DNA from 3 places in the Bacillus nitroreducens genome. Region 3 is predicted to be linked to each of the others. Evidence: riboswitches for the same ligand, from Rfam matches in the RefSeq annotation. Region 3 holds a riboswitch; each other region holds the start of a gene.
What was found. A riboswitch is a leader RNA that binds a small molecule or an ion and turns the genes downstream of it on or off. The one in region 3 is predicted to bind thiamine pyrophosphate.
Positions count from the first base shown of each region.

Region 1 (4,569 bases), 330 kb from region 3:
ATAATCTCTACTTTAATCATGTCACATAAGCCAGATGCTTTAGCAAGTTTTGCAATCCGTACTGCTTCTTCAGCCGTTTTGGCACCTGCCGTATTAGGTAGAAGTGTATATTTTGTTAAGTCTAACTGCTCTAAAAAATTCGGTTGACTTGCTTCAAATATATTCATTCTCCTAACCGCAAACGTTAAAATTTCAGCTTCTGAAACCTCTACTGCTTGTTTTTGAATGTCAAAAGATGGGTATTTTCCTGTTCCTAATAAAAGTCTAGAATTAAAGGTACGATTTGCGATTGTTAACATATTATCCTCCTCCTACAAATTGGACAATTTCAACGACATCTCCATTTGCAAGTTTTTTAGTTTTATAGTCATCTTTTTGAATAATATCTTCGTTTATTTCTACTATTGCAATTCGGTTTTGTAGCTCATAGTGGGCCAAAAGACTTTCTACTGAAGTCACCTCTTCAGGAAGTTCAACTTGTGTTCCATTAAGTCTTATCTTCATCTTCTCACCTCCTAAACCGTGGCTAGTTGCCTTCGGTTAATATGAAAGGCAGCAATCCACTCTTGTTTTACCTCATAATTGAGGATGAAATCACGAATCATTTTTCCTGTTGCAGGGGCCAGAAGGATTCCATTGCGAAAATGACCACATGCAATAAAAATCCCTTCCTCTTCAGGATGTCTGCTGATAAATGGATGTCCATCAAAGGTGGTAGGCCGTAAGCCAGCTGTAAAACCATGAAACCTCCAGTCGGAAGAGGAGGGGAGCATCGTTTTTGCTCTATTTATTAAGGCTTCAACACTATTTAGACTAATTGAATCGCTCCAGTCATCCTGTAACATCGTTGCTCCTATCACCAATTGACCGTTGTTTCTTGGTACGATATAGGATTTATCATAAAACAATGTATGGTGTAAAAGGGGCTTATCATGTTGAACAATGATGCTTTCTCCCTTTACAGGTGATAACTGTTCAGAGATTCTTAGATTCTCTAAAAGAGGATTACTGTAAACACCAGTTGCTATGACGACATGCTTTGCATAGAAATGACCTTTTGATGTCTTCACTTTATACTGATTATGTCCATTTTCAATTTCATGAACATGACAATATTCAAAAATTGAGGCTCCAAGAACTTGCGCACTTTTAGTAAAAGCTTCACATGTATTTTTCGGATTCACATTTACATCGTCAGCAATATGCGCTGCACCTATCACATTCTTAGAAATGTCTGGAACTAACAGGTTGACTTCGTAGTCATTTAACCAATTTACAGTTGGTTGTTTTAATAGAGATACTAGACTTTGCAGATCTTGTTCTGTAAATGCTAGTTTTAGAATTCCACCTGTTCGATAACCAATATCTATCCCACTCAGCTCATAAAGTTCGTCTTTTAATTGTTTGTATTCTAGCTGACTGGATCTAGCGAACGGGAAGAAGAGAGAGAAATCACCGTCACTTTCTGAATGAGCTCCAAGCATACCAGCCGCGGCTTTTGTTGTTTTTTCACCTAGTTGTCCTTCATCTATTAGGGCAACATCCATTTGTTCTTTTGTTAAATAATAAGCAATGGAGGAACCAATGATCCCGCCACCTATAACAACTACATCATAGTTATTTTTCATCCTGAATCGCCTCGCTGACTTTTTTTGTTAGAGAATGGGGGTCATCTGCTGCAAAAATAGCAGACATGAGCGCAACTCCGTCAGCACCAACCTCTTTGACAGACGGTAATGTTTCCAAGGTAATTCCGCCAATAGCGTAAACAGGGATGTTAAGTTCTTTTTTTATCTGACTAAGAGGCTGGATTCCATTTGGTGGCAACCCTTTTTTACTGTTCGTTTCAAAGCAGTGGCCGTAGATGACATAATCTGCTCCATTTGCTTCGGCTTCTTTAGCTTTTTCAACGGAATGAACACTACAACCCACTAGGATGTGCGGGTACCGTTGTTTGACCAGTTTGACAGGTAGACCATGTTCAGGTAAATGCACCGTAGGAATGTTCATACAAAGCGCTACATCAAGGCGGTCATTTACAATGATTTTTTCTTTCTTAACACCGTTGCTAAGTAAGGAATCGATAAGAGACACAATGTTTTGTACCGATTTTGACTTTTCACGGATTTGTACGTAATCAATCACATCTTTTATAGAAATGATTTTTTCAGCAAGCGCTTTTACAGATTGCTGATCATCTGATACAGCCATTAATTTCATTTCATTTCTCCTTTTGTCGAACACCTTGTATCGAAAAAAGGGATATGTTCGGTTAAGTACAACAAAAAACCACTCTCCGATGTAGGAAAGTGGTTGATATGTATATGTATAGCTATCTTACTTAACCACATCCCTACGCAGGTACAAGCCTGTTCAGGTAATGAGGGTTTCAAAGTAACTACTTTTTTCTCAGCCCTTATCAAGGGTTCCCCTAGTGAAAACACAAAATATTAAGTTATATAATAAAGTTAACACACTTTAATTAGATTGAAAAGGGATATGTTTCCAAGATGGGATTTATACACGATTAGAGTTGATAGATCCATAAATAGGTGACAAAAGACCTTGATTGTCCCATCTTTTTCAACTAAAATGAAGGAATCGAACAGATGGTCTGAATCTCTATTAATTAGATTCAGGCCTTGATTTTTCATGTAAGAAAGGAACAACTAGATATGAATTCATCCAAGTATTTTTATAGATTTCTAGAACCGATTTCTAAAGAATTAGCCTTTTTAGCTGGTGAATTAGAAAACTCCATCTTTTCAAGCCCCCGTACCATGCTTACCCATTCCAGGGTATTAATAGAAAATATCCTTCAACAAGTTATGGAATATGAAAAAATAAAAGAAAATCCTCGTATTACATTAAAGGAAAGGCTTACCATGTTAGAGAACGAGGGAATTCTTACAACAGAAATTAGAGATGCACTTCATGTGGTTCGTCAACTTGGAAATCAGGCTTCACATGACAAGAGAAAGTTTCGTTATTCGGAGGCACTACTATCATGGGAAGCCATTTACAAGATTGTTAGGTGGTATGTCGAAGTCTATACCTCGTATTCAATCAAAGTACCAGAATATCAGGATCCAACACCTCCGAAGGAAGAGCGTTATGACATTACTGAACTGGAGCTACGACTAAAATCATTAGAGGCTTTACTAGTCGCATCTATGAAAAAAGAGCCTTTAGGTAAAAAAACACAAAAAGAAGTGGCAATTACAAAAACTGTCGCTCCATCAAAATTAGCAGAGCCAGGATACACAGCAATTCGAACAATCGAATATAAAGGGGAGACACTTGAAATTCCTTATTTCTTACGTGATGCCTTTTTACTTCCCCAACGCTTTGATAAGTCCGAAACATTTCTAATACGATTGGGGGCAGAACAACAAGCTCGAATTATGAGTGAGTTGCCTAGCAATCTCGAAAATTTGCATAAACATGTAAAACGATTTAATGAAAACAATGATAAGCAATTATTTGAGGAACTTCGCCTCTTCATTGAAGAAGAGAAGACTCGCCGAAAAGTGATCCTTGAACGACCAGGAGAACTCTTTTTATTTTATAAAGCAGATTATATTATTCTAACGGATCAAATGAAGGATATCCCACTCACAAAGGAAGAATTCCTTGGTATACCAAACCTTATTAAACAATTAAATGAAGATGGTATTCATACTGTAGGACAACTTCCAAAGGAACTAGTGATTCTTGGAAAATACAAGAATGTAGGAATTATAAACGTGAAGAGATTGTTTGAGCAATTGAAAGGGAAATAGTTTTATAGACAAATGAATCTTAACAAAGATGATGTACCCAGTTAGGGTGCATTTTTTTTGACGCAGTACATTCGATTGGGTTGGGATGCATATTTGATTCCAAATTGATATCGTGTACAGTTCTTCTCATTAAAAATTCTTCAAATAAATGGGTGAAAAAAGAAGGATTCTCTTACTTTTTGACGAATTTAAAGGAACATCAGAGATGGGAGGATAAGACTAGCGTGGCGACATATATCGAAACATTACTATTAAATATGCTTTTTTTAGTTGTCTTTCTCATATTTATTCCTTATTTAATAAAATCAAATGGTAAAAATTTTTCTGATCAATTTAAAGAGATACTTCAACTTATTTCGGTCATAGTTGCCATGATTTCTTGTATGTTCTTTCCATTTCATATTGGTAATGAGATTATTATGGACTTGCGGACGATCGCAATTATGTTCGGTGGCTTATATCTTGGAAGCAAGGCTAGTCTATCGCTCGTTACCATATTCATCGTCATTCGACTTTATTTAGGAGAACTAGGAAGTGGCTTTTATGCAGCAGCACTTACAGGTATCCTCATTTTAATTATATTATTTTTGATTCGCCAATCATTCAAAAGAGCAAGGAAACATAAGAGAATCCTGATCGCATGTAGTTTTTCGTTTTTTGTTAGCACAATTATATTAGTGATCCGCACTGTCGTATTCGGTCATTTACACCTATCAGACTATATGGTCATTATCATCTTTTTCTTGGTTCATTTACTCTGCACATTCTTTATTTTTTATTTTCGAGA
Region 1 covers NZ_CAXHYI020000003.1:3,233,775-3,238,343, forward strand. The annotation lists gene ACWPVE_RS19705 (thiazole synthase) at 1-299, opposite strand, end outside; gene thiS (sulfur carrier protein ThiS) at 301-504, opposite strand; gene thiO (glycine oxidase ThiO) at 516-1,628, opposite strand; gene ACWPVE_RS19720 (thiamine phosphate synthase) at 1,618-2,220, opposite strand; TPP riboswitch at 2,334-2,443, opposite strand; gene ACWPVE_RS19725 (DUF4145 domain-containing protein) at 2,676-3,782, shown strand; gene ACWPVE_RS19730 (LytS/YhcK type 5TM receptor domain-containing protein) at 4,007-4,569, shown strand, end outside.
Region 1: it holds a riboswitch for thiamine pyrophosphate, as region 3 does, so the genes downstream of both, ACWPVE_RS19720 (thiamine phosphate synthase) here and tenA (thiaminase II) in region 3, are expected to answer to the same signal.

Region 2 (4,569 bases), 1.8 Mb from region 3:
GATAACAAGCAGTGTATCACTAGAAGCGATTTCAAGCGCCTGTTCTGGTGTAATAAAATACGACCATAAATCCGAATTTTCCTTTACTTCCTCTAGTAAACGCCCAACGCCTGAATCAATCTCGCTCGGGTTTAACACAATATATCCTTCTTTATGATTCATTTGTGCCACTTTTAAGATCCCAATAGATGCTCCTATCGCATCCATATCAGGGTATTTATGGCCCATTATGATGACTTTATCACTATCTAATACAATTTCCTTTAAAGCATGTGAAATCACGCGTGCACGGACTCTAGTCCGCTTTTCCATTGGATTCGTTTTACCGCCATAAAATTTGACCTTTCCATTCGGAAGTTTGATTGCAACTTGGTCTCCACCACGTCCTAATGCAAGGTCTAAACTTGATTGCGCGGCTATCCCTAATTCTGGGAGTGTCGATACACCTATTCCAATTCCAATACTTAGCGTTACTGCCACACTTTCCTTAGCTGTATTTTCTCTTACATCGTCTAGGATTGTAAACTTTGTTTTTTCTAGATTCGATAAGATTTCCTCATTCAACACGGCAATAAATCGCTCAGACGAGGTTCTTTTTAAAAATACACCATGCTCGTTTGCCCATTCGTTCAAAATGGATGTAACTTGACTGTTTAATGAACTCTTTCGTTGGTCATCCATTCCTTGGGTTACTTCATCGTAGTTGTCTAAAAAGATAAACCCTAATACGGTTCGCTCCGCCTCATACAATTGCACAATTTCCATTTGTTCGGTTACATCAAAGAAATAAAGCAATCGTTCTTCTCTCTTGATAATCACCTTATATTTCTGTTCATTTAATGTAATCGTGTCACTTTCAACTTCCTGCTGAATAAGTGGGACAATTAATTCCTCAATCTCATACAACGACCTTCCCACTAATGTGTCGGCATCAAGACAATTCGATAAATAGGCGTTGGCCCACTCAACCTGAAATTCATCATTATAGAGTAAGATTCCAATCGGCATTTCCATTAATGCCTCTTCGCCAACCTTTTTTAAACGATATGAAAGGGTCGAGATATAATGCTCCATTTCCCTTTTGAGATGTGAGTTTGCTTTATATAAATAATAGGCAATGATACCAAGGAGCAGAAAACTTGCTAACCCAATTATCCAGTGAAAATAAAAGAGAATGGCACTATATATACTTGTGATGGCAAGCAAAGCATATAAGGGATAGCGAAATAACTTCCTTTTGTAAAAGTCTGGCATGTAATTTTCAGCTCCTAAAGCTTTGTTTTACTTCTTTTTACTAATTCGATTTCGCAGTTGGAATCCTAAGTCAATTATACCTAAGATTCGTATAATATAAAGGAGAAATGGGGTTAAGATTGTCAATACAATCGGAACGGCTATTGTGATTCCTTTTTGATGACAGTAATAATAAATAAATGACAATCCTTGAATCACCATAAATAACTGCAAAATAAAAAAGAAATTTATAAAGGCGGTATATCCAAATGTGCCTATTTCCATTTCAACAAAGCTAATAAGTAAAATCAATAAATAATACCATAAAATACTTTTTGGAAAATGGATTTCACGAAACGGAGGGAATGGATTCATTTTCACTTGGAGGCGTATAAGTACAGGTTTAATCACCTTAACTTGAATGAATGCTAGAACCATCGCCATAAACACAAACATGCTTGGCATTAAGTACTGCATCATTTTAACAGACTCCTCAATTTGTGTGACGAGTTGTGTATTGGCTTCGCCCCCTGTTGCACCCATTATACTCTCGACGATCTCTAAAGATTCTCGTGAACTTTCAATAAGTACTTCATTAATGTCAATTTGTAACACACCTATAACAGTTATATAAAGAAGAACGAACGAAAACAAATAAGCCAAACAACTACCTAAGAAAAGCTCGATTCCATTTCTTCCTCTGTTGATCATTTCCCCTAATAGTATTCCTGTAACCCCAAACATAATCGTAAGTATAATTCCCATTACAAAACCTAATAAACCAGATAATAAAAAGGCTATTAGGAAAAAAAGCAATGACATTTTTATCCCATGCTTTACCGTAAACAGAATAAAAGGTAAGGGTAAAAGCACTACTAACACTGTTCCTATGAGTGGGATATATAAAGAGAGTAGTAACAGTGCACTGTATACCGCGAGTAGCACGGTCCCTTCTGTTATTAATTTTGTATTCTTCACCTTTTCACCTCAACTTAAATTAGAAAAGCTCTAAGCACACCCGCCTTATCAGCAACAATCATAAGCTTTAACCACAAGAGCTGATGGCTTCTAGAGCTAGACACAAAAAACAATCACTTTCTATTTTAAAGTTTTACTATCAAGTCTTCAACTTTCGAACTTCTGCGTAATTTATTACTTGTTCATTAACACATGCGATCTTTTTGTTTTACTTTTCCCTATTTTCGATTATGATAGTAGTGAATAATAAACGTAACCACAAGGGGAGCAATATTGCTGAGAGTGAACGTCCAAGTTCAGACCCTTCGAACCTGTTAGTTAACACTAGCGTAGGGATGTGGAGATATTCTGCGAGAACGTCTTTCTTTTAATAATTGTTCTCCTTTGAGGTTCGTTATTTTTTCAACTACTTCAAGGGGGATTTTTTTATGCGAAATACAAGATTACAAGCAATGATTGAAGCAGCTATTTTTGCAGCGTTAGCCCTAGTTTTAGATCTACTTCCATCCATTAAACTTTCTCCAGCCATATCTATTTCATTTGCTATGGTCCCTGTTTTTATTATTGCCTTAAGATGGGGTTTAAAAATAGGGATGTTATCTGGACTATTATGGGGATTACTTCAAATCGTATTCGATCCATGGATTGTGCACCCTGTTCAAGCTATTATGGAATATATCCTTGCCTTTTCATTCATTGGCTTAGGAGGAATATTCAAATCTATCGTACAAGAAAGTTTAACAAATGATCAAAAATCAAAAGCTATTTTCGCTATTACTTTTGCAATATTTATTGGAAGTCTTGCTCGTTATTTCTGGCACTTTCTAGCAGGTTTTCTCTTTATTGAATATTTTGCACCAGAAATTGAAAACCCAGCATGGTACTCCTTCAGCTTAAACGGGATTACAATGCTAGCTACATTCGCGTTATGTTCCATTATATTGTCTATCTTAACCATTGCTTCACCACGCTTTTTCATTCTTAAAAAATAGTTACTAAAGGAACCACATAAATGAATTATTGTGGTTCTTTTTTGTTAAAACAGCAATAAAAAAAGCGATGACCACATTGAAGGGTCATCGCCTTTTTTGGATATTATTCACCAGATACATATGGTAATAATGCCATTTGACGAGCACGTTTAATAGCAACTGTTAATTTACGTTGGTATTTCGCACTTGTACCAGTTACACGACGAGGTAAGATTTTACCACGTTCAGAAACGAATTTTTTAAGTAAATCTACTTCTTTGTAATCGATGTGTGTAATTCCATTAGCTGTGAAGTAACACACTTTACGACGCTTTGCACGTCCACCTTTACGTCCGCCTGCCATTTCTTTTTCCTCCTTCCGACAAATGTATATATTCGATTGACTTACAAGTTAGAATGGTAGATCATCATCTGAAATATCGATAGGTTGTCCATCATTTGCAAATGGATCTTGGTCTACTCTTGTAGGTCCTTGATTTTGATTTGGGTTCTGACTCTGTCCAAATGGAGAATAGCCACCTTGGCCACCGCCTTGGTTGCCTCCAAATCCACCTTGATTGCCACCATAGCCGCCTTGGTTACCGCCGCCATAGCCACCACCAAAGTTACCTCCACCGCTTCGTTGTTGGTCATTAGCATTCCTTGGTTCAAGGAACTGAACACTTTCTGCCACAACCTCTGTAACATATACGCGTTTGCCATCCTGTCCTTCATAATTTCTTGTTTGAAGACGACCATCTACACCTGCTAAGCTTCCCTTCTTTAGGAAGTTTGCAACATTTTCAGCTGGTCGGCGCCATACGACGCAATTAATGAAGTCAGCTTCACGTTCACCTGACTGATTAGTAAATGTTCGATTCACTGCAAGCGTAAAGGTTGCAACCGCAACTCCACTTGGGGTATATCGTAATTCAGGGTCCTTGGTAAGTCTCCCTACAAGAACTACGCGATTCATCATCAGAACCATCTCCTTAACAGGATATTGAAACAGAGTCTATACTCTCTAAAATTTCTTATTCTTCTTCTTTAACAATGATATGACGGATAATGTCTTCGTTGATTTTTGCTAAACGATCGAATTCGCTAACAGCTTCAGCGTTTGACATTACGTTAAGAATCATGTAGTAACCATCGCGGAAATCATTGATTTCGTATGCTAAACGGCGCTTACCCCATTCTTTTACGTTTGTAATCTCCGCACCATTTTCAGTTAAAACGCCATTAAAACGCTCAACTAAAGCCTTTTTCGCTTCATCATCAATGTTTGGACGGATGATATACATAATTTCGTATTTTTTCATCACGTTACACCTCCTTTTGGACTAACGGCCCTTTATCTAAAAAGGGCAAGGAGCAATTATTTTAA
Region 2 covers NZ_CAXHYI020000003.1:1,082,497-1,087,065, reverse strand. The annotation lists gene ACWPVE_RS09225 (DHH family phosphoesterase) at 1-1,254, opposite strand, end outside; gene ACWPVE_RS09220 (YybS family protein) at 1,282-2,211, opposite strand; TPP riboswitch at 2,463-2,564, shown strand; gene thiT (energy-coupled thiamine transporter ThiT) at 2,640-3,203, shown strand; gene rpsR (30S ribosomal protein S18) at 3,307-3,546, opposite strand; gene ssb (single-stranded DNA-binding protein) at 3,595-4,161, opposite strand; gene rpsF (30S ribosomal protein S6) at 4,217-4,504, opposite strand.
Region 2: it holds a riboswitch for thiamine pyrophosphate, as region 3 does, so the genes downstream of both, thiT (energy-coupled thiamine transporter ThiT) here and tenA (thiaminase II) in region 3, are expected to answer to the same signal.

Region 3 (4,569 bases):
GAACTCTCTTACCATCATGTAGAAAGGTGGATTATCTTACCCTTTTTCTTCTCATCCATTGTGTCGCAGCCCACTTATCTCCTACATTGACGGGTGCTCCACCATGCAAAGTTAATTCATTTAAGGTTTGGTCATTATAAAAGTATTCAAAATACACGGCCATTCCCTTTTTTGGAGATACTGAAAATTGAAGTTTTGGAAAATACGTTTCTCCACCCTGCTCTACATCACTTAAATACATGACAAGAGTGCTTATTCTTGGATTATGTATTGGCTTCGACTTTGATGTAAAAAAGTCATAATGGGCTTTATATTCTTGCCCTATTTTATAATTAAGGATTTGTAACCCTTCTCCATGTTCAGTGGGGATATTCATGATTTGCGAGATTCTTCTTTCAATCTTCGAAACGATATAATTTTCATTTTCATCTAAAAATGTACTGCTACTCGTCCTCATCTCATCTTCGATGGCATTCCTTATTTTAGATCGTTGCAGTTTTTCCTTAGATAGCCTCATTAACTCATCACATTCTTCATCACTTAAAACATTTCCTAATATGACGATTAATGGTTCTTCTAATCTAGCAATAATTTGTATTTCACGATCCTCAGTAATAATTCGATTCCCAACATGATTAAAAATCGTTGGTTCTTTTACCCTATTTGTTACATCCATTGTCAACTTTCATCAACCTTTGCTCTCTTAAATTTGTAAAAATGATAGATTGATATATAAACAGAAAGAATCTTGTATTCGCTTTCTTTTGTAACCTCCTGTTATTCAAGATGGATGATTGCTAAACTACTTTTTTAGCTTTTTTATTTTACACCCTGGAAAGTAAAATTTCTATTATTTTTTTCAATAAAAAGGAATTAAAATACTTTTTCTACCAATAATACAAAAGATTTTCCCCAAAAAATAATATAGATTACTGCAGCCCATGAACAAAAAATACCTCGAATGATTAATTGTATTTTTGCATAATGTGTAAAAAGCCGAATGGAGGTCATCGTTTGAGCAAATTCAGTCCAGAAAAGCTTTCTGTCGAATATTTGTATGGTGTGACTGCAACAGATTTCATCATGCCACGGTGTTATACACTTACTCACTCTGATTTCACTGGAGAAATATTTTTAACAATAGGACATCAATATGCGTGGAATAAAATTGGCCCAAATAGTGATGAGGTATTGGGGGAATGGTCCTCAAATAATAATGTCAACTTTCTCACTGTGTATGTTCATATTGATGAAGGGGAATATACTCAAAAGGAAGCCGCAAAACGCAACGAAATCTTTAGGCGTGAATTACCTCTAGCCTTAACTGCCATTCGATACGGAGATCGCTTCTTATTCAATACTTATCCCATTTTAAATTTCGCTCCAATCATCATTACCTTCATGTCCACTTACCCTCAATTTGCTAGAGTGGAGAATTGGGGGACTTTTCAGGATTACTCTATATAATTGTTTTGGAAGACTTGCGTAAGTTTTATGGATGTAAAAAAGAAACAGAGAATGTTGTATTCTTATGTTTCTTTTGTTTTTATTAGGACAGAGTTCCTAATCAGATCGGGATTCTGATAGAGTTTATAATTTTATGGGGTCTTTTGTCCAAATTGTTGTTGCATTCTGACAGGATTCATGATTTCTGGCTATTAGCTGTCCGAATTAGCGAACTTTTCTGACACAATCAATGATTTTGTGGATTCGTCTGTCCAAATCAACACGGGTTTCTGAAAATACTCTAGTTTTCCCGGACACTGTTTTGTCCGAATCACCATTTAATTTGACTCATTCTGATTTCTTGAAAAAGAATCAATACAAAAAAGGTTGCATCAATTTCTGATGCAACCTTTTTTGGTGTGATTAAAATATGTGTACAGTAGAGGTATTATGTACCTTTCTATAATTACAATTTAATCGGCCATTCCTCAATGTTCTCCGCCATATCCCAGAACATGTATTCATACATGCTAGTTTTTACGACGATTTCTTCAAGGACAGCTAAGTCTCGTTCTGGTTTTCCTTCAGCAATTTCATTGATTAGATTTTTGCAATCCTCTGCTAGTGCCGTAAATTCATCAGATGAATACATTTTCACCCAGTCACCATAGAATTCATGCTCGGTTGCTCCAGGCCATTTTACTAATTCTTTCCCGATAAAGTTATAGCTCCATGCGCACGCAAGTACAGCTGCAACCACATTTTCAACACCACCAAGTTGCGCTACGTTCAGCATATAGCTTGTGTATGAAGTCGTGGTTGAGGCTGGCTCAGTTTCCTCAAGTTCTTTATTCGTTATACCAAATCTAGCTGCATAGGAACGGTGAAGATCCATTTCGATTTCAAGCGTTCCATGTAAAAGATTAGCAAATATGGACATCGTTCTTAAATCAGGTGCTTTTGCACTCCCAAGCGCAAAAAGTCGACTATACTCGATTAGATAGACATAATCTTGCTTCATATAATGCTTGAATTTCTCCTTATCCAACGTACCATCGCCAATCCCTTTAACAAATGGATGCTCCAAATATGCATTCCAAATTGGTGCCACTCGATTCCATAAACGATCTGTAAATAAGCTACTCACTTTCATTTCCCCTTCCTTTATTGACATCAGGGAGAGAGGAAAAATAAAAACCCATCACTAGTCTCTAGAAATGGGTTTGGTTATATAAGTACAAATATATAAAAATACAAACTCCACTTCCCTACGCTAGTGTTACCTAGATCAGGTTCAAAGGGTCGATATTTCTACCTCTCAGCACTTTCATGCTCCCCTAGTCGAATTGATAGATTATTTAGTTACTAGATACTAGTTAATCATAGTAAGTAGAATAAAGCAAGCCAAGCAGTACACTCTCATTTACAGTGTTTGGAAATTATCTATCCTCTTTGCTCGCAATTGCATGACTTGGTTGACAGGGAGTAAGGTCAATTTCTATCTCTCTATCCTGAACCATCGAAGCTAGCAAACTTCCAACATATGGACCCATTGTCAGCCCAGAAGCACCTAAGCCAGTCGCAAGGAAAACGCCTTCAAGAGTATCTAGCTTTCCTATTATCGGTAAAATATCTGGTCCCATTGGTCGAAAACCAATTCGGATTTCTTCCAGTGTTCCATCATCTAAACCTGGTGCAACCTCCAGAGCTTCTGCTAGTACCTCTTTCACCCCACCAGCAGTCAATCGGTAATCAAATCCAGAACCAGTTTCTCTTGTCGCACCTGCGACGATTTTCCCATCATCAAATGGGACAATATAATGAGTTGACTGTGGAATAATAATCGGCCAATTCGCAGTATCCTTTCCTGGTAACCTGATATGAGCAATCTGACCACGCTGTGGCTTAATGTTTAATTCAATCCCAAGCGGTGCCAATAGTTTAGGAGCCCATGCTCCAGCAGTGATAAGGACTTTATCAGATAGTATTGTTTTATTTCCAACCTTAACACCCGTTACTTTACTGTTCTCAAGAACTAATTCGGCTTCACCTTCTATTAATTCAGCCCCCTTTCGTCGTGCAGCGCGATTGAGTGCATTTCGAAGTAAAGCACCATCTACTCTTGCGCCGCCCGATACAAACAAAGCCTCTAGGTTTTCATTAAGCGGCGGAAAGAGTTCCCTTGCCTGAGCCCCATTCAGACGAATAATATCGCCAATTTCAGGAGCATCTATCCGTTTAGCCTTCACTCTTCTTTCCATTTCATCTAACTGACTAGGGTCAGATGAAACACATAAAGCACCCACTTTTCGATAGCCGACTTCATCTTCGCCTTCTTCTTGCAAGTCAGCTATTAAGTTTTGATAGAAATTAAAACTATTTTTAGCCAGGTTATACCATGTCTCATTCTCTATATCTTTCATCCAAGGACATACAATTCCCGCACCGGCAGAGGTTGCCTTACCTTCTTGATTTTGATCAATCATCATGACTTCATGTTGATCTTTTGCTAGATGATAGGCTGCACTCGCCCCTACGATTCCTGTTCCAATCACAATAACTTTCATTCCACCACTCCTCCCTATTTCTACCACTATTTTACATACTACGATTCTATCTCATCAAGTCATCTCCTATATTAAAACTATTTACTCCAACATATTCGGACAATTCGATGTACATGATAGAATATTTGTAAAAAATAGGACCTTGATCAAACCGCAACGTGGTCAGGAGTTCGCAAAACTCTGTACAATTAGTGAAATGCTTATTGTGCGTTTGTTATCTACCGATTATCTTAAATCTGTATACTATTATATTGACTTTTTTACCTCTTATTAAAAGAGAAAGAAATCATATGACAACGAACCTTCCCTCCGTTCAAAAAAATGGCAACCCCAGTGATAGAACATCTTCACTTGGGTTGCCACTTCATTTTTATAAATACTTCGCAGTAACAGAACGTTCGCAATCTTTAAGTCCAGCTGGAGGTCCTTCGTATAAAATTTCGCCCCCGCCAGTTCCACCATCTGGACCGAGGTCAATAATCCAATCACTATTGCGAATGACATCTAGATTATGTTCGATGACAACAACTGTATTTCCTTTTTCCACTAATTTCTC
Region 3 covers NZ_CAXHYI020000003.1:2,903,632-2,908,200, reverse strand. The annotation lists gene ACWPVE_RS18085 (2OG-Fe(II) oxygenase) at 32-676, opposite strand; gene ACWPVE_RS18080 (staygreen family protein) at 1,015-1,467, shown strand; gene tenA (thiaminase II) at 1,913-2,593, opposite strand; TPP riboswitch at 2,695-2,795, opposite strand; gene ACWPVE_RS18070 (NAD(P)/FAD-dependent oxidoreductase) at 2,886-4,013, opposite strand; gene ACWPVE_RS18065 (ATP-binding cassette domain-containing protein) at 4,384-4,569, opposite strand, start outside.